DNA from 4 places in the Faecalibacterium sp. OF03-6AC genome. Region 1 is predicted to be linked to each of the others. Evidence: predicted binding sites of a transcription regulator. Region 1 holds the regulator's gene; each other region holds the start of a gene.
What was found. Region 1 encodes HrcA, which represses chaperone genes, less so after heat shock. Its sites were predicted from a motif close to TGTTAGCACTCNNNNNNNNNGAGTGCTAACA; they were not measured.

Region 1 (5,885 bases):
AACAACAGTGGGGGCCAGATTCGGTTCCATGGAAAGCGTTTCCTCTGCGGAAAGCAGCCGGATGCCCGGTACGCCGTTGGCGATGCCGTTCTCATACAGTTTCTGCAGGTGGGGCAGCTCTTCCGGGCTGAGGGCCAGCACCAGACTGCCGCACTGCAGGTACGGCACATCCAGACGGGCGCAGATCTCCTTGGCCAGTGCAGAGCCCTCCACGTTGAGCCGTGCCATCCGGGTGCCCGGTTCGGGGTCGTAGCCAGCGTGCAGAATGGCACTGTTGGCCTTGGTGGTGCAGTCTGCCACGTCATTTTCAGCCTCGAAAATGGCGGTCTGCAGCGGGTAATGGGACAGCTCATAGGCTGCTGCCGCACCAATGACACCGCAGCCGATAATTGCTACATCCAGCATAAAAACCTCCTGATCGCTCCGTTTGCCGAATAAAAGAAAAAGAGCAGGACAAACAAAAGGGCCTTTCGACTCTCCCCTTGCTTGTTCTGCTCGATTCTCTGAACAAACTTTTATTGTCTTTATGATAATGCGATCTGCACAAGATGTCAAGCATTTGTTGAAAATTTAAAGCTCATTTTTACCTGTGCGGCTTTTTTCTGCTCTTTACGGGCGCGGAGGCTTTTGGCAGAGCACGGCCTGCTGCAGCATGGCCTGCAGCGCTGCGCCCGGCCACAAGGCCGGAGCCGAACGCCCAGTGCAGGTTAAAACCGCCGCAGCTGCCTGCGCAGTCCAGCGTTTCGCCCACAAAGTAAAGGCCCGGACAGCCCTTGAACTGGAAGTGCTGATCCACCTCCCGCAGGGCCAGCCCGCCGCCGGTGGTCTGGGCCTGCTTCCAGCTGCAGGGGGTCAGCCCTTCAAAGCGCCAGTGCTTGGCGGTGTGGGCCAGCTTCTGCCACTGTCCGGCGGTGAGCACGGCAGGCGCGTCGCTGTCCTGCAGCCCGGCGGCAGACCACACAGTACGGCCCAGCTTCTGGTTCAGCAGGCCCAGCCAGAAGTCAACGGCGCTGCCCCCTGCCGTCTGGGCGGCGTGGGCCGCAAACAGGCTGGCAAGTGCGGTTTCGTCCACTGCCGGGAAGAGGTCCAGCTCCACAGCAGGAGCCTTGGGGCCGCGGCCCGGGGCCAGCAGGCCGGACAGCTGCATGATGCAGATGCCGGAAAGGCCGTAATCGGTGAACTGTACCTCGCCGTTCTCGCAGGCAAGCACACGGGCACCGTCCAGCAGGGATGCTGCTGCCTTGGCACGGATGCCAGCCAGCGCTTTACTGGGCTTTGCGCACTGCAGGGCGGTCAGGCAGGGGTACAGCGGCTCCACCCTGCCGCCGCACTGGGCGGCGAACCGGGTGCCAAAGCCGTCGGTGCCGAACTGCGGCCCTGCCTCGCCGCCCATGGCGCAGATGACGGCATCGGCGCGCAGCGTTTCGGCAGAGCCCTCTGCCGTCTCGAACTGCACGGCGTAGCCGCTGCGGCTCTGGCTCAGGGTGCGCACGGTGCAGCCGGTGCGCAGCTGCACATGGTGCTGCGCAAGGTGGTGCTCCAGCAGGGCCAGCACGTCCGCCGCCTGATTGGAGTACGGATACACCCGGCCCGCCTCGTCGGTGCGGGTGTAAAGCCCCAGCGCACGGAACCAGCGCAGCGGGTCGGCGGTATTTACGGCATCCAGCAGCGGACGGAGTGCTGCCGGGTCGGCGGTGAAATACAGCTCCGGTGCAATGCCGGTGTTATCCAGATTGCAGCGGCCATTGCCGGTGGCGAGCAGCTTTTTGCCCGGCTTCGGGTTGCGCTCCAGCACAATGACCTGTGCAGCGGGGGCACTTTGTGCCGCCGCCAGCGCGGATGCAAGACCGGCGGCACCGCCGCCCAGAATGAGGATGTTCGGCATCCGGACACCTGCCTTTCTCAGCAGAATTTTAGGATCTGTCTTCATAAGCGGGGTGCTGTGCTTATGAAAACGGCTTTTTGTATCATTGTAGCAGAACCCTGCCGGAAACGCAACGAAGAGGCAGCTTTCCGTGCAGGTCTTTTTGCGCGGAGGCAGCAGGTATAAATGGCCCGGCCTGACAGATACTAGTGCTGCAGGCATTTTTAAGGAAACGGAGGAGCAAAAACATGAAAGCAACAGGAATCGTGCGACGCATCGACGAGCTGGGCCGGGTGGTGATCCCCAAGGAGATCCGCCGCACCCAGCGCATCCGCCGCGGCGACCCGCTGGAGATCTTCACCACGGGCGACGGCGAGGTGATCTTTAAAAAGTATTCGCCCATTGGCGAGATGAACGCAGTAGCGGCCCAGTATACCGAGGTGCTCAGCAAAAGCTTTGCACTGACCGCACTGGTGGCCGACCGTGACCGCATCCTGACGGTGAGCGGCTCCGGCCGACGGGAGCTGGCCGACCGCAGCATCAGCCAGCCGATGGAAAAGCTGATAGACGGCCGCAGGCTGTACCAGAGCGAGGGCATTGCCGAAAAGTGCATCCTGCCCTGCGAGGGCTCGCCCCGAGCAGTACTGTGCGCCGCACCCATCATTGCGGCGGGCGATGTGACCGGAGTGGTGGCCCTGCTGACCGAAGACCGCACGGCCACGCCGGATGCCGCCCAGCTCAAGGCCGTGAATGTGGCAGCGGCATTTCTGGCAAGGCAGATGGAAGAGTAAAGAACATGCCAGAGCGCTTTCCTTATAATAAGGAGGGCGCTTTCTTCGTTTATGACAGAATTATGAATCTTTTAAAACATTTTTCCAAGGGGCTTGACAGCACCGGAAAATTGGTTATAATGGTCTTAGCACTCAGGAACAAGGAGTGCTAAACAAACAAAGCGAACGCAAAAAGGAGGCAGGCGCTATGACGATGGATGCACGCAAGCAGCGAGTCTTGCAGGCGATCGTGGCGCTGTATGGTCTCGAAGGCGAGCCTGTTGGCAGCAGCGTGCTGGCAAACTACTTTGACATGGCAGTTTCCAGCGCAACGCTTCGCAATGAGATGGCGGCGCTGACAAAGCTGGGCCTGCTGGAGCAGCCCCACACCAGCGCGGGCCGTGTGCCCAGTGCCAAGGGCTACCGTTACTACCTTGATAATCTGCTTGCCGACGATCAGCCGCTGGACCGTGTGACCCGCGCCCGTGTGGATGCGGTGTTCGCAAGCCTCGACCATGAGCCGGAAAAGCTGGCCGCAGGTGCCGCCAAGGCGCTGGCCGCCATCAGCGGCTGCACCGCCGCCGTCAGCACCCCATGTGCCGAAGACCTGTGCATCGCCCACTATGAAGTGGTTCAGGTGGGCCGCAGCGCAGCGGCTGTGCTGGCCGTTACCACAGCCGGTTACGTCCGTACCCGTGTGGCACGGGTGCGCACCGGCCTCTCCCGCGAGAATGCGGCAGCACTTGCCGCACTGCTGAACCGCAACCTTACCTTTGTAGCGCCGGTGGATCTTTCCACCCGGCTGCTGGCAGAGCTGTGCAGCCAGATCGACCCGGAGCTGGTGCCTGTCATCAGCGCGGCAGCGGCCATCCTGCAGGATTCCGTCAAGCCCCACGTATTTCTGGGCGGCGAGCAGTATCTGCTGGACTGGCCCCAGCTGGACGGCAAGGTGGGCGACATCCTCACCCTGCTGAACGACGAGGAGCAGGCCGCTGGCCTGATCGCACCTCCGGCAGAACGCAGTGAGAGCGTGCTGCTGGGCGAGGATCTGGAACCGCAGATCCCGGGCCTGTGCATCGTGAGCGACCGGTATCTGGTGGGCGGAGGCCTGTGGGGCTCCATTGCATTGATCGGCCCCACCCGGATGCCCTTCCAGAAGCTGATGCCGCTGCTGCATTACTTTGCAGACCAGCTGGGCGAGGGCATGAGCGGCAAACGAAAAGACACCCCGCAGGCTGCCGTACCGCGGCGGACTGTGATCTATAAGGAGGATCTGGAATGAGCGAAGAAGCAAAAAAGACGGCTCCGGCTCAGGAAGCGGAGCAGCCCGAAACGGCTCCCGAGGAAAAGGCCCAGCAGGCAGCACCCGAACAGGAACCTGCTGCTGAAGCTGCCGACCCGAAGGATGACAAGAAGAAGGATGGCGGCTGGTTCAACAAGAAGGCCCGTGAGCTGGAAGCCGTAAAGGCAAAGCTGGATGCTGCCGAAGCCAACGCCGCACAGGCCAAAGACCAGCTGCTGCGCATGGCAGCGGAGTACGAGAACTACCGCAAGCGCTCCACCCGCGAAGCCGACCAGAAGTTCAACGATGGCGTTTCCTTTGCGGTGAACCAGATCATCCCCATTCTGGACACGCTGGAGATGGCAGCAAATGCCCCCACCACCGACGAGAACTACAAAAAGGGCGTGACCATGACGCTGGACAAGGCCGCCAAGGCGCTGGATGCCCTCCATGTGGAGGAGATCGAAGCGCTGGGCAAGCCCTTTGACCCCAACTTCATGAACGCAGTGCAGCAGATCCCCGCCCCGGATGGACAGGAGAGCGGCACCGTGATCACCGTCTACCAGAAGGGCTACAAGCTGGGCGATAAGATCGTCCGCCATGCGACCGTTGTAGTGGCCGAATAACAAAGCAGAAACCCGAAAGGGTTTTGAATATAACATCCGCTTACAAACATCTGAGCATCACATAAACAATAAGATTTGTTCTTTCGAGAGGAGTTTTCATTATGAGTAAGATCATTGGCATCGACCTTGGTACTACCAACAGCTGCGTGGCTGTCATGGAGGGCGGCGAGCCCGTTGTTATCGCAAACTCTGAGGGTGCACGCACCACCCCGTCTGTGGTGGGCTTCACCAAGACCGGCGACCGTCTGGTTGGTCAGGTGGCAAAGCGTCAGGCCATCACCAACCCTGAGAACACCGTTGCTTCCATCAAGCGCTTCATGGGCACCGACCACAAGGTGACCCTGAACGGCAAGGAGTACACTCCCCAGCAGGTCAGCGCTATGATCCTGCAGAAGCTGAAGGCTGATGCCGAGGCTTATCTGGGCGAGCCTGTTACCGAGGCTGTCATTACCGTTCCTGCATACTTCAACGACAGCCAGCGTCAGGCTACCAAGGACGCAGGCACCATTGCAGGCCTGAACGTCAAGCGTATCATCAACGAGCCTACTGCCGCTTCTCTGGCATATGGCATCGATAAGGAAGAAGACCAGAAGATCATGGTCTACGATCTGGGCGGCGGCACCTTCGATGTGTCCATCATCGAGATGGGCGACGGCGTTACCGAGGTTCTGGCCACCAACGGTGATACCCATCTGGGCGGCGATGACTTCGATGAGCGCATCATCAACTGGATGGCAGATGCCTTCCAGACCGAGAACGGCATCGACCTGCGCAAGGACAAGATGGCTGCGCAGCGTCTGAAGGAAGCTGCCGAGAAGGCAAAGATCGAGCTGTCCAGCGCAATGAGCAGCCAGATCAACCTGCCCTTCATCACTGCCGATGCTACCGGCCCGAAGCACTTGGATATGACCCTGACCCGCGCAAAGTTCAACGAGCTGACCGCTGATCTGGTCGATCGTACCATGGGCCCCGTCCGCAAGGCTCTGCAGGATGCAGGCCTGCGTCCCTCTGACCTGAAGAAGGTCCTGATGGTCGGTGGTTCCACCCGTATCCCCGCTGTCTACGATGCAGTCAAGAAGGAACTGAACTGCGAGCCCTTCAAGGGCATCAACCCCGATGAGTGCGTGGCTGTGGGCGCTGCCATTCAGGGCGGCGTGCTGCAGGGCGATGTGAAGGGCCTGCTGCTGCTGGATGTCACCCCGCTGAGCCTGGGCATTGAAACTCTGGGCGGCGTGTGCACCAAGATCATCGACCGCAATACCACCATCCCCACCCACAAGAGCCAGGTGTTCTCCACCGCTGCAGACAACCAGCCCTCTGTTGAGGTCAACGTTCTGCAGGGC
Region 2 (5,885 bases), on a different contig from region 1:
CTGTTTTAATACATCTGATAAAAGGGAGTAAAGGGCAGTGTTCCGGCTTATTCTTCGGGAGACTGCTGCATGGCAGCGTCATCACGGCAGAAATGCCCGATGTCATGTGTTCGCTTGAGACTTTTGTCACAGACAAGGTGCTGTGGCAGGAGTCTCTTTTTTCTTGTCACCGTACCGGAGCACAATAGGAGGCAAGAAAACTATGAACTTTCTGAACACATTCGCAAGTCTATTTTCCAATTTTGGAAACCTGACTTGGCAGATGGTGGTGATGTGGGGCATTGGTGCATTGCTCATCTACTTTGCCATCGCCAAAAAGATGGAGCCGAGCCTGCTGCTGCCCATGGGCTTCGGAGCCATTCTGGTCAATCTGCCGCTGTCCGGTGCCATCACGCAGGGCGATACCGTAGGCCCCATTTCCGCCCTGTTTGAAGCAGGCATGTCCAACGAGCTGTTTCCCCTGCTGCTTTTCATCGGCATTGGTGCTATGATCGACTTTGGCCCCCTGCTGGAAAAGCCGTGGCTCATGCTCTTTGGTGCCGCAGCGCAGTTTGGTATTTTCTTCACCCTGTTTCTGGCAGGCTTCTTCTTTGATTTGAAGGATGCTGCTTCCATCGCTGTCATTGGTGCAGCGGACGGTCCCACCGCCATTTTTGTAGCTAACACCCTCAACTCCCAGTACCTTGGTGCCATCATGGTGGCAGCGTACAGTTACATGGCTCTGGTGCCCATCGTGCAGCCGCCGGTCATTAAACTGCTGACCACCCAGAAGGACCGCCGCATCCGGATGCCCTATGAAAAGGGCAATGTCAGCCAGCTGACGAAGATCCTGTTCCCCATTGTGGTAACCATCATTGCCGGTATGGTAGCTCCTGCCAGCGTAGCTCTAGTTGGTTTTCTGATGTTCGGCAACCTGCTGCGGGAGTGCGGCGTACTGAATGCCCTCAGCGAAACCGCGCAGAATGTGCTAGCAAACCTCATCACCATCGTGCTGGGCCTGACCGTGGCCGGACAGATGACCGCTGACAAGTTTGTCCGGCCCGATACCCTGCTCATCCTTGCACTGGGTCTGGTAGCCTTCGTTTTTGATACCGCAGGCGGCGTGCTGTTTGCAAAGCTGCTGAACCTGTTCCTGCCCGAAGGCAAAAAACTGAACCCGATGATCGGTGCAGCCGGCATCTCCGCCTTCCCCATGAGTGGCCGTGTGGTCAACAAGATGGGATTGGAAGAAGATAACCAGAATTTCCTGCTGATGTACTCCATCAGCGTCAACGTTTCGGGGCAGATCGCATCCGTCATTGCAGGCGGCCTGATTCTGACCCTGATGGCTTAACGGAGGTACACTTATGCTTCATCTTTCTTCGTGGATGACCACCCTGCCCATGATGCTCATCGGCATGGTCGGCATTCTTCTCGTCATTGGTGTCATTGTTCTGGCTGTGATGCTGCTCAACCGGCTGACAAGTCGGAAATAATTCATCCCATCAAGTAGAGATGTCAGAACACAAAAACCCCCGAAGAGCTTTTTACGGTTCTCCGGGGGCTGGTTCTATGCGCCGGTGTTCCTCACACCGGTGCACAAACGTTATTCGATTTCAATGAGATTGGGATTCGCAGGCAGAGCCTTCTGCTGCTGCGGTGCGGGCAGCACGATGTGCAGGATGCCATCCTCGAACTTTGCGTGGATGTCCTCCTTCTTCACGGCATCACCCACATAGAAGCTGCGGGCACAGGTACCGGAGAAGGTCTCACGGCGCAGATAACGGCCATCGTTGTCCTTCTCATCATTGGAGTGGCTGCGGACGGCCTGAATGGTCAGGTAGCCGTCGCTCAGTTCCATCTGAACGTCTTCCTTCTTGCAGCCGGGCAGGTCAACAGCCACATCATAGTTGCCATCGGCGGTCTGCTTCACATCGGTTTTCATCATGTTTGCGCCGCGCTTGCCGAAGGCTTCACGCTCTTCACGATTCATTGCACGCTCCAGCGCACCGTCGTTCCAGAACGGATCAAAGAAATCATCGAACAGATTTTCATGGAAAACAGCAGGCATAAACATAAAACAACCCTCCAATCCCGGCGTTCGGGTCGGGCATAAAATCAAGATCGTGCATCAGGAGCGGAGTCTTCCCGGGAGCCTTGCGGTTCCCTCATGCCCCTTTCTCCTGAGCACGCCACTGTTATAACACTGTTTATTAGCAGTGTCAATAGTAGAGTGCTAAAATTCATAAAAGAATAATACTTTTATAATATTTCATGCAATTCTCGGCAAAATCGTTTGCACTGGATTCAATTTTTTCTTCTCTGATCGTAGTCTTTCGCTGTGACAGAACGGATGCAAGCCGTTTCTTCAGAACCAGACGATCCATTGCCCGCGTAAACAATGCAGTTGTCAAAAAGTCTCTCTGTCCTTGCAGCGTCTTGCGTTCTGCCGGTCCACCCGCTATAATAATGTAGAAACCGAGATGAAAAGAGCGTGATATTGTGGAAGAGACCGAGATCAGTCATTTTCTCCACATTCTGGTCCGAATGGGCGAAGCTTTACAAAACAGTGGCGCAGAAGTATTCCGCGTTGAGGACACTTTGAACCGGATCGCAATCGCCTATGGGGCAGAAGATGTGAATGTATTCGTGATCACATCCAGCATCGTGGTCACGCTTACCATGCCCTCGCTGCCGCCGCAGACCGAGACCCGCCGCCTGCGTCACGCTGCCAGCAATGACCTGCTGACATTGGAAAAGCTCAATGCGCTCAGCCGCCGTATCTGCACAGCACCTCCTTCCATAGAAGAGTTTCAGCGCCAGCTGAATGACATTCTGGCACAGCATCCGGACCCAAAACTGCATCTTACCGGCAGTGTGTTGGCTGCTTCCAGTTTTGCCATTTTCTTTGGTGGAAATCTCTGGGACGGCCTGCTGGCCGGCGGTATTGCCGTTCTGATTTGCTGGATGGAGCGCTATCTCTCGCCTTTTTGTATGAATGGCGTAGAATTTCAGTTTATAGCATCATTTCTCAGCGGTGTCTCCACTCTGCTGCTCTGCCGCTTTGGGATGCAGTTTCATGCCGATAAAGTTCTGATTGGCATCATCATGCTGCTGATTCCCGGCATCATGCTGACAAATTCCATCCGGGACATCCTACTTGGGGACATTATTTCCGGCTCTCTTCGGCTGGTGGAAGCCATTCTGATGGCCGCCACCCTTGCACTCGGCATAATGGCCGCCATCTGGTTGATGGGAGGGATTTCCGCATGATACAGGTTTTTTCGCAGTTGCTCAGTGCTGCCCTTGGTTCGGTCGGTTTTGGACTGATCTTCAATCTGAACCGGCGCTACTTACCCGCCGCCGGTGTAGGCGGACTTCTGGCATGGCTGGCTTATCTTCTTGCCGCCAACACCCTGCGCAGCGTCTTTCTTGCCAATCTGTTGGCCGGTTTCTGTACCGCTCTGTATGCCGAAATTCTTGCCCGATGCTGCAATGCACCCTCTACGCCTTTCTTCATCACCGCTGCCATTCCTCTCATTCCCGGAAGCACCCTCTACTACTGCATGAACGCAGTCGTCTCCAATGATTTGTCTGCTGCAGGGCATTTCGGAGAGCAGACCTTTCTGGCCGCTCTTGGAATTGCCGGCGGTATGGCAATCGCATGGTGTCTGGCCGATTTGAGCCGGAAGCTGCACGCACTTGCAATCCGTTCTTCGGGAAAGCAGTGATCTTCCACATTGAAAAATGCCCCTGTCAGCTTTGGTTTCATCCCACACAGCTGACAGGGGCAATATTGTTATAACATTTTGATAAAATCGCTTTTGACGCTCATTCTGAAGGGCTTTCCGGGGAGCCTTTCAGCTCTCCTTTTTTTGCCTTCTCCCGAGCACGCCACTGTTCTATACCGCGCCGTTTATCAGCAGCGTCCATAGCAGAGTGCCAAAGTCCGCAAAAGAATCATACTTTTTTAAATCCATGGAATCTTTTTTATACAAATCACCGTATTTTTTCGTGCAAAAGCCAAATTGTCAATCGGGAACGGATCCTATAACGCCAACTGTGATTGCATCAATAGCCGCTGATGTAGGCGGCAGGGCATCCTGTGCGCTGTAATCCATTTTTCGTTCCTCCCTCATGTGGTTTTCTTCATCCTAAAAAAATGAGATAGGCAACCCCTTTTGGGGAAGTCTATCTCATTTTTTTGTTGGGGCTTTTTTGCAACAGCCCCCCTTTTATAACAACCCTGCCTTACAGTTTGGGAGAAATGCTTAGTGCTTCAGTTCCAGCAGCGCATCGCCCTGCTTTACGGTGCCACTGGCTTTAGCCACGACAGCGGCATAGTCATCAGTATTGCAGACAATGAGCGGCGTAGTCACGGGATAGCCTTCGGCCTTAATGGCTTCCAGTTCAAAGCGGATCAACGGCTGACCTTTCTTTACCTTGTCGCCCTCGTTGACGAGGTAGGTGAAGTGCTTTCCGCCCAGCTTGACCGTATCGATGCCGATGTGCATCAGCAACTCCGCGCCGTCAACGGTGGTCATGCCCACGGCATGGTGGGTGTCGAAGGTGGAAGAGATCTCACCGTCAGCAGGTGCCACCAGTTCACCATCGGTGGGCTCAATGGCAATGCCATCCCCCAGTGCACCGCTGGCAAAGGCTTCATCCTTCACCTCGGCCAGCGGCACTACAGTGCCGTTCAGGCAGGCAGACAGCACGGTATCCTTTGCTGCGGGGGCCGCCGGGGCGGGTGCTGCGGGCGCCGCCGGGGTCTTAGGTACATTTTCCAGATAATCTTCCAGCTTTGCCTTGATGACGGCCACCTTGGGGCCGTATACCACCTGCACACCGTCGCCCTTGCAGATCACGCCGGAGGCACCGGAGGCCTTGAGCACATCCTGTTTGACCAGCGCAACATCCTTGACGGTGCAGCGCAGGCGGGTGGCGCAGCAGTCCACGTCGGACAGGTTGTCGGCACCGCCCAGACCTTCTACGATCAGGGCGCTGACCGGATCATCCCCTGCGGGAGCGGTGCTGCCGGAAGCGGCGCTGCGGGCGTTCACGTCCGCACGGGTGTACAGCTTGACTTCCTCGGCATCGTCACGGCCCGGGGTCTTGTAGTTGAACTTGGAGATCATAAAACGGAAAATGATGTAGTACAGTACAAAGTACACCGCACCGACCACGACCACCCAGATCCAGTGGGTCTTGGCGTTGCCCTGCATCGCGCCGAACAGCACCAGATCGATCAGACCGCCGGAGAAAGTCATGCCCACGCCCACGTTCAGGATATGCATGAGCATGAAGGACAGGCCCGCCAGCACGCAGTGCACGGCGTACATGGGCAGAGCCACAAAGATAAAGGTAAATTCCAGCGGCTCGGTGATGCCGGTGAGGAAGGCGGTCAGGGCTGCGGAAAGCAGCAGGCCGCCTGCCGCCTTTTTCTTTTCCGGCTTGGCGCACTGGTACATCGCCAGCGCCGCGCCGGGCAGACCGAACATCATAAAGGGGAACTTACCGGCCATGAAGCGGGTAGCGCTGACCGAGAACACCGTGGTGGACTTGGAGGCCAGCTCTGCAAAGAAGATGTTCTGGGCGCCGGTCACGGTCACACCGTCGATGATGGCGGTGCCGCCCACAGCGGTCTGCCAGAACGGCATATAGAACACATGGTGCAGGCCGAAGGGGATCAGTGCGCGCTCCAGCAGGCCGTAGATAAAGGTGCCTGCGTAGCCGGAAGCCAGCACCAGTGCGCCCAGCGCAGCAATGCCATTCTGCACCACCGGCCAGATGTAGAACATGGCGATGCCGACCACCAGATACACGATGGAACTGATGATGGGCACAAAGCGGGTGCCGCCGAAGAAGGCCAGCACCTGCGGCAGCTCGATCTTATAGAACTTGTT
Region 3 (5,885 bases), on a different contig from region 1:
TCAAACAAGGCCTGTGCCAGTGCCTTGGCCAGCTCAGTCTTGCCAACGCCGGTGGGGCCGAGGAACAGGAAGCTGCCGATGGGGCGGTTGGGGTTGGCGATACCGGCGCGGCTGCGCAGGATGGCCTCGCTCACCTTGGTCACAGCCTCGTCCTGACCGATGACCCGCTGGTGCAGCACATCGTCCAGATGCAGCAGCTTCTCACGCTCACCCTCCACCAGTTTCTCCACCGGGATGCCGGTCCAGCGGGCCACGATGCGGGCGATCTCCTCATCGGTCACGCGGTCACGCAGCAGGCTGTCCTCCTTCTTGGCGGCGGCAATCTTCTCTTCCTCTTCCAGCTGTTTCTGCAGCTGGGGCAGCTTGCCGTATTTCAGCTCAGCGGCCTTGTTCAGGTCGTACTCGCGCTGGGCCTTTTCAATGTCGGCGTTGGTCTGCTCGATCTGCTCACGCAGGGATTGTACCTTGCCGATGGCGTTCTTCTCGTTCTCCCACTTTGCCTTCATGCTGCGGAACTTGTCCTGCAGCTCGGCCAGCTCCTTTTCCAGATCCTTCAGGCGGCTCTGGCTCAGGGCATCGGTCTCCTTTTTCAGGCTCACCTGCTCGATCTGCAGTTGGGTGATGCGGTGGGCCAGATCGTCCATCTCGCTGGGCATGCTGTCCATCTCGGTCTTGATCATGGCGCAGGCTTCATCCACAAGGTCGATGGCCTTATCCGGCAGGAAACGATCCGTGATATAGCGGTCGGAAAGGGTGGCAGCTGCGATCAGGGCGCTGTCGTTGATCTTCACGCCGTGGAACACCTCGTAGCGTTCCTTCAGGCCGCGCAGGATGGAGATGGTGTCCTCCACGGTGGGCTCATCCACCTGTACCGGCTGAAAGCGGCGCTCCAGAGCGGGGTCTTTCTCGATATACTGGCGGTACTCGTCCAGCGTGGTGGCACCGATGCAGTGCAGCTCGCCCCGGGCCAGCATGGGCTTGAGCAGGTTGCCCGCGTCCATGGCACCATCGGTCTTGCCGGCACCCACGATGGTGTGCAGCTCATCGATGAAGAGGATGATCTTGCCCTCGCTCTTCTTCACCTCGTTCAGCACGCTCTTCAGGCGCTCCTCAAACTCGCCGCGGTACTTTGCACCGGCCACCAGAGCGCCCATGTCCAAGCTGAACACGATGCGGTCCTTCAGGTTTTCGGGCACATCGCCGCGCACGATACGCTGTGCAAGACCCTCTGCAATGGCGGTCTTGCCAACGCCGGGCTCACCGATCAGGCAGGGGTTGTTCTTGGTCTTACGGGACAGGATGCGGATCACGTTGCGGATCTCCTGATCACGGCCGATGACGGGGTCCAGCTTCTGCTTGCGGGCAAGGTCTACCAGATCCTGACCATACTTCTGCAGGGCGTTGTAGGTCTCCTCGGGATTGTCGTTGGTCACACGCTGGTTGCCGCGCACAGCCGTCAGTTGCTGCAGGAACTTATCTTTCGTGATGCTGAACGCACGGAACAACTCGGTGGTGTTCTGGGTCTGCTCGTCCAGCAGACCAAGGAACACATGCTCCACGCTGATATAGTCGTCCTTCATGGCCTTGGCTTCTCGGGCGGCGGCGCTGAGCACCTTATCGGCAGCCTGCGAGATATAGACCTTGTCGGGGTCACGGCCGGAGCCGGAGACCCGGGGCAGAGCCGAAAGCTTTTCGGCCACGGCGGCAGCAAAACTGCCGGGGTCAACATTCAGCTTCTGCAACAGCTGCGGGATCAGACCCTGCTCCTGCGAAGCCAGTGCGTGCAGCAGATGTTCGGGTTCCAGCTGGTTATGCTGATACTCCACAGCCAGCTGCTGCGCTGCCTGCAGAGCTTCCAGCGTTTTCTGCGTATATTGATTGGTATTCATAAAGTCAAGCCTCCATTCATACCGGAAGGTTTATTTTAGCGGACATGATAGTCGTCTGCTAAAAGCCCGGTGCAGAGATGCTGCCGAACGGGAAGCAGCGGCTATTCTTCAGTTGTTTCACGGTTTCAAGCACCTCCTGCCGAACTGGTTTTGCTTGTTTTAGCACTCTATCTGTTCGACTGCTAAAACTATACTCCTGTTTCCCCACTTTGTCAATAGGGTTCATAAAAAGTTTGCAAATCATAATTTTTTCAACAAAAAAGCACCACACAGCTTTTCAGCCGTGCAGTGCATCCTTGCAATTTGTCGAATGATATGATACTCTATACTTGCTGCTTCTGTAAGCAGCAAGGCACTGCATACAACGGCAGGCGGTTCAGCCCTCGCTTCCGAAAGGAGGTGAGAGTCATGCCTATTACTTTTACATTCCATCTGCTTGGGCTTACGTTCACGCTGCGGATCACAAAAGGTAAAAGATGAACCGCCACCCTGGCCGGTGACGGTTCGTTTTAGAACTATAACCCAAAAGGGCTGACCGCTTGTCGCAGTGCCTTTTCTATTTGTAGTATAGTTACTTTTTATAAATTTGTCAAGGCTTTACGTTCAGCCCTGCTTTTTCCAGCGGCGCATCACGCCCATGCCCAGCGCATAGGGGCCGGTGTGCACGGCAATGGTGCAGCCGATCTGCAACAGGCCCACTTCGCACTGTGCGCCGGGGTACTTTGCACGCAGGGCCGCGCGGGTCTGCATCCACAGGCGCTTGCCTTCCTCTTCGTCGTAGCCGTAGCCTACGGTGATGCGGTAGTCGTCCGGGGTGCCGCCGTGGGCATCCAGATAGTTCATCAGCTGTTCCAGCGCTTTTTCAAAGCTCTTCTGTCGGCCGCGTGCCACGCCGCCGGAGAAGATCTCGCCATCCTTGAACAGGATCATCGGCTTGATGCCCAGCATGTTGGCTGCACGGCCCGTCACCTTGCCAATGCGGCCGCCCTTAATGAGATAGTCCAGATTGCCTACCGTGAAGAAGATCTGGTTGGTAGCTTTCTCTGCTTCCAGCCATGTCACGGTCTCGTCCAGCGTGCAGCCTGCGTCCCGCATGGCCACGGCGTTTTCCACCATGGTGGACTCGGTAACGGTAGCCGCCGCGCTGTCAATGACCTCAATGCGGGCATCGGGGAAATCTTCCAGCACCAGATCCCGGGCATTGCGGGCGCTGCCCACACAGCCGCTCATCTTGCTGGTGAACACCAGACACAGCACATCCCGGCCAGCAGCAGCATGGGCACGGAATGCCTGCTCAAAGTCCTCAATGGAAGCAAGGCTGGTTTTGGGGTAGGCCGAAGGGTTGTCCACCATGAACTGGTAGAAGTCCCGCACGGCGATCTCCTTGCCTTCTTTGCGGTAGTGCTCGCCGTCCAGCGAGACATAGAAGGACACGACCTCGATTTGGAGCTGTTTGGCAGTGTCCAGCGTCAGGTCGCATGCGCTGTCGGTAATGATATCAAACATCTGTGACGCTTCCTTTTCTGAATCATTCAGGAGCTTTGCAGGGGATCACACGTGGTGGATATAAGCCTCACGCTCGGCACCCACAGAGATGTAGGTGATCTTGCAGCCGACAGCCTTTTCCAGATATTCCACGTAATCGTGTGCCTCCTTGGGCAGATCTTCCCACTTGCGGGCTGCGGTGATATCGCAGTGCCAGCCGGGCAGGTACTCCACCACGGGCTGTGCGGTGTCCAGAGCTTCGCCCATGGGGAAGCGGGTGGTAGTGCTGCCATCGGTCAGCTTGTAGGCAGTGACCATGGGGATCTTTTCCATGTAGTCCAGCACGTCCAGCAGGGTCAGAGCAACTTCATCGCAGCCCTGGCAGAACACGCCGTAGCGGCTTGCCACCAGATCGATGGGGCCAACGCGGCGGGGACGGCCGGTGGCTGCACCGTACTCGTGGCCAGCCTCACGCAGGTCGTGCTTTTCCTCTTCGGTCATAGCCAGCTCGGCAGTGAAGGGGCCGTCACCCACGCAGGAGGAGTAAGCCTTCATCACGCCGATGGAGTTGTGCAGCTTGTGGCCCGGGATGCCTGCGCCGATGGGAGCGTAAGCACCGATGACGTTGGAAGAGGTGGTATAGGGGTAAATGCCGAAATCGATGTCGCGCAGAGCGCCCAGCTGAGCCTCGAACAGGACCTTCTTGCCTGCAGCGTCTGCATCGGCCAGATACTGGCCCACATCGCAGATGTAATCCTTGAAGATGGCGGCATACTTTTCGAGCCATGCCCACATCTCATCCACGCTGATGGGAGCTGCGTTGTAGCTGCCCTCCATCACCAGATTCTTGGAATCCACCATGGTGACGAGGCGCTTCTTCACAGCGTCGTCCAGATGCAGCAGGTCGCCCATGCGCAGGGTCTTCTTCATGTACTTGTCGCCGTAAGCGTAGGCAATGCCGCGCTTGGTGGAGCCGAACTGTGCGCCGGTCTTGGACAGACGTGCTTCTTCCAGACCGTCCTGCTCCACATGGTAGGGCATGGTGATGGTTGCACGGTCGGAGATCTTCAGGTTTGCCGGGCTGATCTCAACGCCCTGCTCCCGCAGCTTGTTGATCTCGCCGTCCAGATGATGCGGGTCGATGACCATGCCGTTGCCCATAACGCAGACCACGTTCGGACGCAGGATGCCGGAGGGCAGCAGATTCAGCACGAACTTGCCGCGCTCGTTCTTGACCGTGTGACCGGCGTTGTTGCCGCCCTGATAACGTGCAACGATGTCATACTCCTGGCTGATGAGGTCGACCATGCGGCCCTTGCCTTCATCGCCCCAGTTGATACCCGTAATTGCAGTAAGCATAATAAATGACCTCTTTATCATTTTTTCAAAAGACAGCCTTTTCCGTGCACCTTGCCCGGGATACGCCACCTTGGGAAAACACATCAGCAGGCATACACAAAGCACATACCAATGCAAGTATAGTATAGCACAGATCGCCGTGCAAAAAAAGAGGAAAACACAGCTTTGGGCTGCGTTTTCCTCCAAAAAAGTGTGCGCAAAATTGTGCGTTCAGCTGCGGGGGTTCTCAAGGTCGGCACGGCGGGTCACCTTGTGGATGGTGCCGTCCGGCTCCTGAATGGAGGTGTTGGCCAGCTGCGCGCGCAGGCTGGCCTTCATGTCGTCGATGTATTCGCGGCGCAGGGCCTGCTGCTCTGCCTTTTCGGCCTCGGTCAGGCCGGTGGTCTTGCTCTTTTTTGCCAGCTCGTTGATGCGGGCGATCTTTTCCTGTGTCATGGTGCCTCCTGTATTTTCAAGCGGAATATGTTATAATAAGAAAGCAAACCCTCTCAGTCATTGCTGTGCAATGCCAGCTCCCCCGAAAGGGCGAGCTTTTAAGGAATTTTCTCAATCAGTATAGCAAAGGATGATAAAAATGGCAACTCAATTGAATTTTGCACAGCAGATGGATGCCGTGCTCAAAACGCTGGACGGCACCCGGCCGCGCCTTTTGCTCCACGCCTGCTGCGGCCCCTGCTCCAGCGCAGTGCTGGAACAGCTGTGCCAGTATTTTGAGATCACAGTGCTTTACTATAACCCCAACACATGGCCTGCAGAGGAATACCACCGCCGCGGCGAAGAGCTGAAGAAGTTCGTGGCGGCAGCCCATCCTCTGGGCGTGACCGTGGTGGAGGACCACTACGACCCGCAGGAGTTCTACTCTGCTGTCACCGGCCTTGAAAACGAGCCGGAGCGGGGCAGCCGGTGCACGATCTGCTACCGGCTGCGGATGCGCCGGGCGGCGCAATACGCCAGTGAGAACGGCTTCGACTGGTTCACCACCACACTGTCCATCAGCCCGCATAAAGATGCCAAGCGCATCAATGCCATCGGGCAGGAGCTGGAAGCCGAGTTCGGCGTAAAGCATCTGCCTTCGGACTTCAAAAAGCACAACGGCTATCTGCGCAGCCTGCAGCTTTCGGAGGAATACGGCCTGTACCGGCAGGATTACTG
Region 4 (5,885 bases), on a different contig from region 1:
CGGGATGATTTTTTCCTCCGTAAGCAGCTCGCCCCGGTTCAGGCAGATGACACGCTCCTGCTCCCCGCTTTCCCGAAGTTCCAGGTCCTGCAGTGTGATCTCATCCAGATCAAAGGAATCCATAACGTGGGAAAATCTCACACGGTCGATGTCAAGCGGTGCGGGTTTCAGCGTTTTTCCGTGCTCGGCCACCAGCGTGCCATTCTTGTAAACCTGTTCGACCGTAAAGGATTCCAGATCAGGAACCACAACCAGATCTGCCCGGTACCCCGGTGCTACGGCACCGCGCTGCTTGAACCCAAAATACTGTGCCGGGACCAGCGTTGCCATTTTGACGGCCACCGCCGGGTCTGCCCCCAACCGGATCGCTTTACGGATGTTGGAATCGATGTGTCCGCTGTCCAGCAGGTCACCGGGGTGCTTATCATCCGTCACCAGCATACAGCGGCTGCAATAAGGCTCCCGGAACAGCGGCATCAGGGCCTCCATATTTTTGGCAGCCGTTCCTTCCCGGATCATGATATATTGTCCGCGCCGGAGTTTTTCCATGGCTTCCTCAATGTTGGAGCACTCGTGATCAGACTGAACGCCTGCCGCAATATAAGCATTCAGGTCCTTATCGCTCAAGAGCGGTGCGTGTCCATCCACAATCTTTCCCGCTTCGGTGCAGTCGCGGATCTTCTGCAGGATCTTCGGGTCACAGCGCACCGTCCCATAGGCATTCATCAGCTCTGCAAGCCCCAGCACACGGGGATCGCCGTAGTAAGGCCGGAGCTGTTCTGCGTTCAGCACCGCACCGGATTCATCCAGATCCGTGGCCGGAACACAGGAGGGCAGCATGAAATAAACCGAAAGGGTCAGATTTTTTGTCGTTTCCAGCATAAAATCCAAGCCTTCCAGCCCAGCAACATTCGAGATCTCGTGTGGGTCTGTGACCACCGCAGTGGTACCGTGGGGCAGCACTGCCTGCTCGAAAGCCGGACCACAGAGCATGGAGCTTTCGATGTGGATATGCCCATCGATCAGGCTCGGGCAGACATATTTGCCGTGCAGATCAACTTCTTTCCGGCCATGATACGTGCCCACGCCCACGATCGAATTTCCGCTGATGGCAATATCAGCGGTGTCGATCTCATCGGTAAACACATTGACGATTCTTGCATTTTTCAAAACCAGATCGGCCAAAGCATCTCCTCTGCCTGCCGAGATCCGGCGTTTCAGCTCATCAGACTGCATAGAAGCATCTCCTCTCTCTGAAGTTCGATTTTCTCACCTGTGGATCGGTTCTGCCCTTATTCTACCACGCCCTGCCGCTGCGGAAAAGATGTCGGGAAACAAAAATGGCCCCGGAGGGCTTGTTACAGCTCTCCGGGGCCACTTTATGTGCGTTGTGCCTTGGCGCACACGACCGGCGTTTTACTCGATCTCGATCAGGTTCGGGTTCTCAGGCAAAGCCTTCGTCTGCTGAGGAGCAGGCAGCTCGACGTGCAGGACGCCATCCTCGAACTTTGCGTGGATGTCTTCCTTCTTCACATCGCCCACGTAGAAACTGCGCGCGCAGGTGCCGGAGAAGGATTCGCGCCGCAGATAGCGGCCCTTCTTATCCTTTTCGTCGCTGCTGTGGCTGCGCACTGCCTGAATGGTCAGGTAGCCGTCGTTCAGATCCATCTGGACGTCTTCCTTCTTGCAGCCCGGCAGGTCAACCGCTACTTCGTAGCCGTTGTCCGTCTGTTTGACATCGGTCTTCATCATGTTTGCACCACGCTTACCAAAGGCGCCACGAGCCTCACGGTTCATAGCACGTTCCAGTGCAGCGTCATTCCAGAACGGATCGAAGAAATCATCGAACAGGTTTTCATGGAAAACAGTCGGCATAAGCATAAATCATTCCTCCAATCCCGGCGTTCGGGTCGGGGCAAAAAATCTGAAGCGTCCATTCAGAAGGGCTTTCCGGGGAGCCTAGCGGCTCTCCTTTTGCCCTTCCTCCTGAGCACGCCACTGTTATAGCACCGTTCATTAGCAGTGTCAATAGAAGAGTGCTAAAATTCATAAAAGAATAATACTTTTATAAAATCCTATGCAATCTTTTCAAAATTCAGTCGCATCATCGCATTTTATATCATCTTGGCAATCATGAAGCACAACAGCTCATACCCTTCCCGGATATCCTCCGGCAGACGTTTCAAAGTCTCGTCCCGCAGTTCCTGCGGCATCCCGTAAAAAGCTTCGGCAATGCCGCCGGTGATGCAGGCAAGGGTGTCGCTGTCGCCGCCCAGAGAGACCGCATTGCGAAGTGCATCCTCAAAACTGACGCTTTCCAGAAAAGCAATGATTGCTTCCGGCACAGTTTCCTGACAGGTCTCCACATGATGATAGGTCGGCCGAATTTCATCGCAGGTACGGTTCAGGTCATAACCGAAGGTCTGCTCCACATATTGTTTGATTTCCGGCTTGCTGTGGCCGGTACGGGCCAGAAAAATCACTGCCGCCGTGGCCTGCGCGCCTTTGATGCCCTCCGGGTGGTTGTGGGTGACTTCAGCGGTCACTTTTGCCATTTCCAGCGTTTTGTCCAGCGTATCGAACAGCCAGCCCGCTGCCGACACCCGCATAGCCGAGCCGTTACCGAAACTGCCATAGGGATTCGGATTTTCTGCGTGCAGCCACCGGCGGAACATCCCGCCGTAACCGGCATGAGGGTATGTTTCTCCCCAAATGCGCATCTCGCTCTTTGTTTCTTCAAATGTTCTCTCCGGGATGCCCTTACCTGCAATCAATCCCCGTGCCACCGCAGCGGTCATGACGGTATCATCGGTGAAGTGCGATTTCTCGCTCAGCAGCGGAAAATCCTTGTGCTTGTAATTGTTGTGGTCAAATTCATAGGGACTGCCCACGATGTCACCCAAGATTGCTCCTAACATGGCTGTTTCCTCCCTTATCTATGATGCCGCTTCTGGAAATCAGCTTCGATTTGTTCTTTCCACTCTGCGCCGATGGCCGCGCAGCAGGGTGCCTCCCGCATCCGGGAAACCGTCTCGCTGACAACGTGGTAGTTGACCGCCACGCCCTGTGCGTCATTCTCGAACCGCACAGCCCGGTCGGACGAGATGCCGAAGCGGGCAGCTTCCTTCACGGCGTCCATGTTGGCACCGAGGAACAGGAACTCCCAGCCGTACTGCTCTTTTTCCCGCTCGATCATCCGGCGGATCTTCTCATAGCTAAACCGTTTGCTGGCGTTTTCCAAGCCGTCCGTGGTGATGACAAAGATGACCTTTTCGGCACGCTCGCTCTCCGGCAGATGGCGCTGAATGTTCGCCATCTTCTCCACGCCGTAGCCAATGGCGTCCAGCAGCGCCGTACAGCCCCGGACGTAGTACACGGTGGAGTCCTTCAGCCCCCGCTCGTCAATGAGCCGCAGCAGCCGGGTGGTGAAGCTTTCACCGAGATTATCCATCAGGCTTTCCAGACTGCGGGCTGTCCTGGGTGCCGCGGCGGGTGCCGGAACTGCACCTAGCATCGGCACGGCGGCATCTTCTTCCAGAAGCCTCCGCCGCTCTGACAATTCCCTGCGCCGACGGCCAAATCCGTAGCTTTCATCGTTCTGTGCTACATAGTGGTCGTCAATGTACTCCTCCACCGAGGCGAACAGCTTCCGGCTCACGGCCAGCGAGTCCCGGTCGTAAAGCACCAAATACACGGTCAGGTCATGCTCCATGACGTACTGTGTGATGGTGTCCACCGCAATGCGGAAGGCCTGTTCTTTGGGGTAGCCATAGTTTCCGCTGGACAGCAGCGGAAAAGCCACGCTCTCACAGTGGTACTCTGCGGCTAATTCCAATGCGGAGTGGTATGCACCGGCTAATTGTTCAGCTTCGCCGAACCCGCCGCCGTGCCACGCTGGGCAGACTGCATGGAAAATATATTTTGCGGGCAGACCGAATGCCGGAGTACACACGGCTCTGCCCAAATCGCAACGGCCGATGGCTTCGCAGGCGGCGGTCAGCTCCTGCTCCCCTGCCGCCTGATAAATGGCACGGCTGGTGCCGCTGCCCTGCAAAAGGTTCCGGTTGGCCGGGTTGACAATGGCATCCGCCGCCACTTTGGTGATGTCATTGCGGATCATCAGAAACGGCATGGTGGTTCCTCCCTCACATGGTTTTCTTCATCCTATCACATCCGGCGGGGCGGTGCAAGGGGTGCTCTTGTTTCCTGTCCGCGCAGCTATTATAATAATAGGTATCGAAAGAAGGTGAGCTTCCTGCACGACATCTGGAATCCATGGCACGGCTGCGTCAAGTGCAGCGAGGGCTGCCAGAACTGCTACATGTATTTTCTCGACCGGATGCGGGACCAGAACGGAGCCGAGATCTACAAAACGAAAAGCGGCTTTTCCTATCCGCTCCAGAAAGACCGCACCGGACACTACAAAATCCAGAGTGGTGAGCAGATCCGGGTCTGCATGACCTCGGATTTCTTCTTGGAAGAAGCCGACCCGTGGCGGGCTGAGGCATGGGACATCATGCGCCAGCGCAGCGATGTGGTGTTTTTTCTGCTCACCAAACGGCCGCAGCGGGTACGGGAGTGCCTGCCGCCGGACTGGGGCAGCGGTTGGGACAACATCTTTTTCAACGTCACCTGTGAAAATCAGCGCCGCGCCGATGAGCGCATTCCCATTCTGTTTGACCTGCCCTTCAAGCACAAGGGCATCATGTGCGCACCCTTCATCGGGCCAGTAAGCATCCGGCAGTACCTTACCGCCGGGCAAATCGAGCAGGTCATCTGCGGCGGCGAAAACTACGATGGTGCCCGCCCCTGCAATTTTGATTGGGTCAAGTCTCTCCGGCAGGAATGCGTGGATGCCAACGTGACCTTCTGCTTTATCGAGACCGGCACCGTGTTCATCAAGGACGGCAGGCGCTACCACCTGCCAAACAAGCAGCTGCAAAGCCGAATGGCCTGTAAATCCGGCATGAATTTTCAGGGCAGGCCCATTCATTTTGACCTCGTGGACGACTGGGGCTACCCCATCCCGCAGGAAGATCTCTATGTGCCCCATTTCCGCGCAAACTGCGAGACCTGCGGCAGCAAGTTGATCTGCAACGGCTGCAGCGATTGCGGAAAATGCTTATAAAATAAAGGAGTTCCAGGAATCAATACAAATGAAATTTATGGCTGATCTGATGTGCAATTTCATCCGGCAGCGGGCGGAAACCGATGCAGGTCAGGGTCATGCCCTCTCCGTTTTCATCAAATTCTTCCGGTTCCAGCTCGGTGTGGCAGGCATCCCGGATAAGGAAGAAGTCTTTGTTTTCCACAAGGCCCAATTCCTCGGCAATTGTCTTTGCTTTCAGCAGTTGATTGCGGTTCTTTGCCCCGCAGATAGTTTTGGTAAAAGAGCCATCGAACCATTCTTCATAGGTTGCTTTCTCCAACATGATTTCTGCCCGATAGCCGGTAATTTCTCCGTCTTTCTCAATGGGTTCCACGCCCTGTCCCATGCCGATGGGGTCGGTGAGGAATGCCAGCGAAGCATGGCAGCACTGCGCCGCCAGCTTACCGGGAGACATCTGCAGGTCCTTTCGGGCAATGATGAGTTGACGCATTTTCTCTCCTTCTTATGACAGCTTGATCTTCAAATCTGCCAGCAGATTCACTGCTTCCGGCAGGGAAAATTTCGCATCCTTCAGGCGGCTGCCCAGAATGTCCACCCTATAACCGGCGGCATCCCGGAAATCCGCCTTGCGCAGGTCACACTGGTAGAATTCCGTTTCGTGAAGTTCCGCGCCCTTGAAATTCGCCAGCTGCATCTCGCATTTGGCAAACATTGAGCCGACAATTTCGTTGCCATCCGAAAAGTCGAAGCGGTTGAAGTTCATTTCGGTGAAGGT

Region 2: a site for HrcA is predicted at 2,191-2,221, ahead of DXA66_RS08340 (Hsp20/alpha crystallin family protein). Genes of this name have one in related genera too.
Region 3: a site for HrcA is predicted at 2,047-2,077, ahead of clpB (ATP-dependent chaperone ClpB). Genes of this name have one in related genera too.
Region 4: a site for HrcA is predicted at 2,015-2,045, ahead of DXA66_RS08515 (Hsp20/alpha crystallin family protein). Genes of this name have one in related genera too.

The regions. Positions count from the first base shown of each region.
Region 1 covers NZ_QUEN01000004.1:164,731-170,615, forward strand. The annotation lists gene DXA66_RS06395 (NAD(P)/FAD-dependent oxidoreductase) at 1-405, opposite strand, end outside; gene DXA66_RS06400 (aminoacetone oxidase family FAD-binding enzyme) at 584-1,885, opposite strand; gene DXA66_RS06405 (stage V sporulation T C-terminal domain-containing protein) at 2,113-2,655, shown strand; gene hrcA (heat-inducible transcriptional repressor HrcA) at 2,843-3,916, shown strand; gene DXA66_RS06415 (nucleotide exchange factor GrpE) at 3,913-4,542, shown strand; gene dnaK (molecular chaperone DnaK) at 4,644-5,885, shown strand, end outside.
Region 2 covers NZ_QUEN01000006.1:66,176-72,060, forward strand. The annotation lists gene DXA66_RS08330 (sodium ion-translocating decarboxylase subunit beta) at 203-1,333, shown strand; gene DXA66_RS08335 (oxaloacetate decarboxylase) at 1,347-1,475, shown strand; gene DXA66_RS08340 (Hsp20/alpha crystallin family protein) at 1,586-2,056, opposite strand; gene DXA66_RS08345 (threonine/serine exporter family protein) at 2,482-3,252, shown strand; gene DXA66_RS08350 (threonine/serine exporter family protein) at 3,249-3,710, shown strand; gene DXA66_RS08355 (PTS transporter subunit IIABC) at 4,251-5,885, opposite strand, start outside.
Region 3 covers NZ_QUEN01000008.1:106,910-112,794, forward strand. The annotation lists gene clpB (ATP-dependent chaperone ClpB) at 1-1,889, opposite strand, end outside; gene DXA66_RS10410 (DegV family protein) at 2,493-3,395, opposite strand; gene DXA66_RS10415 (adenylosuccinate synthase) at 3,441-4,733, opposite strand; gene DXA66_RS10420 (DUF896 domain-containing protein) at 4,944-5,168, opposite strand; gene DXA66_RS10425 (epoxyqueuosine reductase QueH) at 5,299-5,885, shown strand, end outside.
Region 4 covers NZ_QUEN01000006.1:93,684-99,568, forward strand. The annotation lists gene ade (adenine deaminase) at 1-1,236, opposite strand, end outside; gene DXA66_RS08515 (Hsp20/alpha crystallin family protein) at 1,417-1,881, opposite strand; gene DXA66_RS08520 (ADP-ribosylglycohydrolase family protein) at 2,115-2,918, opposite strand; gene DXA66_RS14550 (macro domain-containing protein) at 2,933-4,132, opposite strand; gene DXA66_RS08530 (DUF5131 family protein) at 4,247-5,128, shown strand; gene DXA66_RS08535 (aminoacyl-tRNA hydrolase) at 5,148-5,600, opposite strand; gene DXA66_RS08540 (pentapeptide repeat-containing protein) at 5,613-5,885, opposite strand, start outside.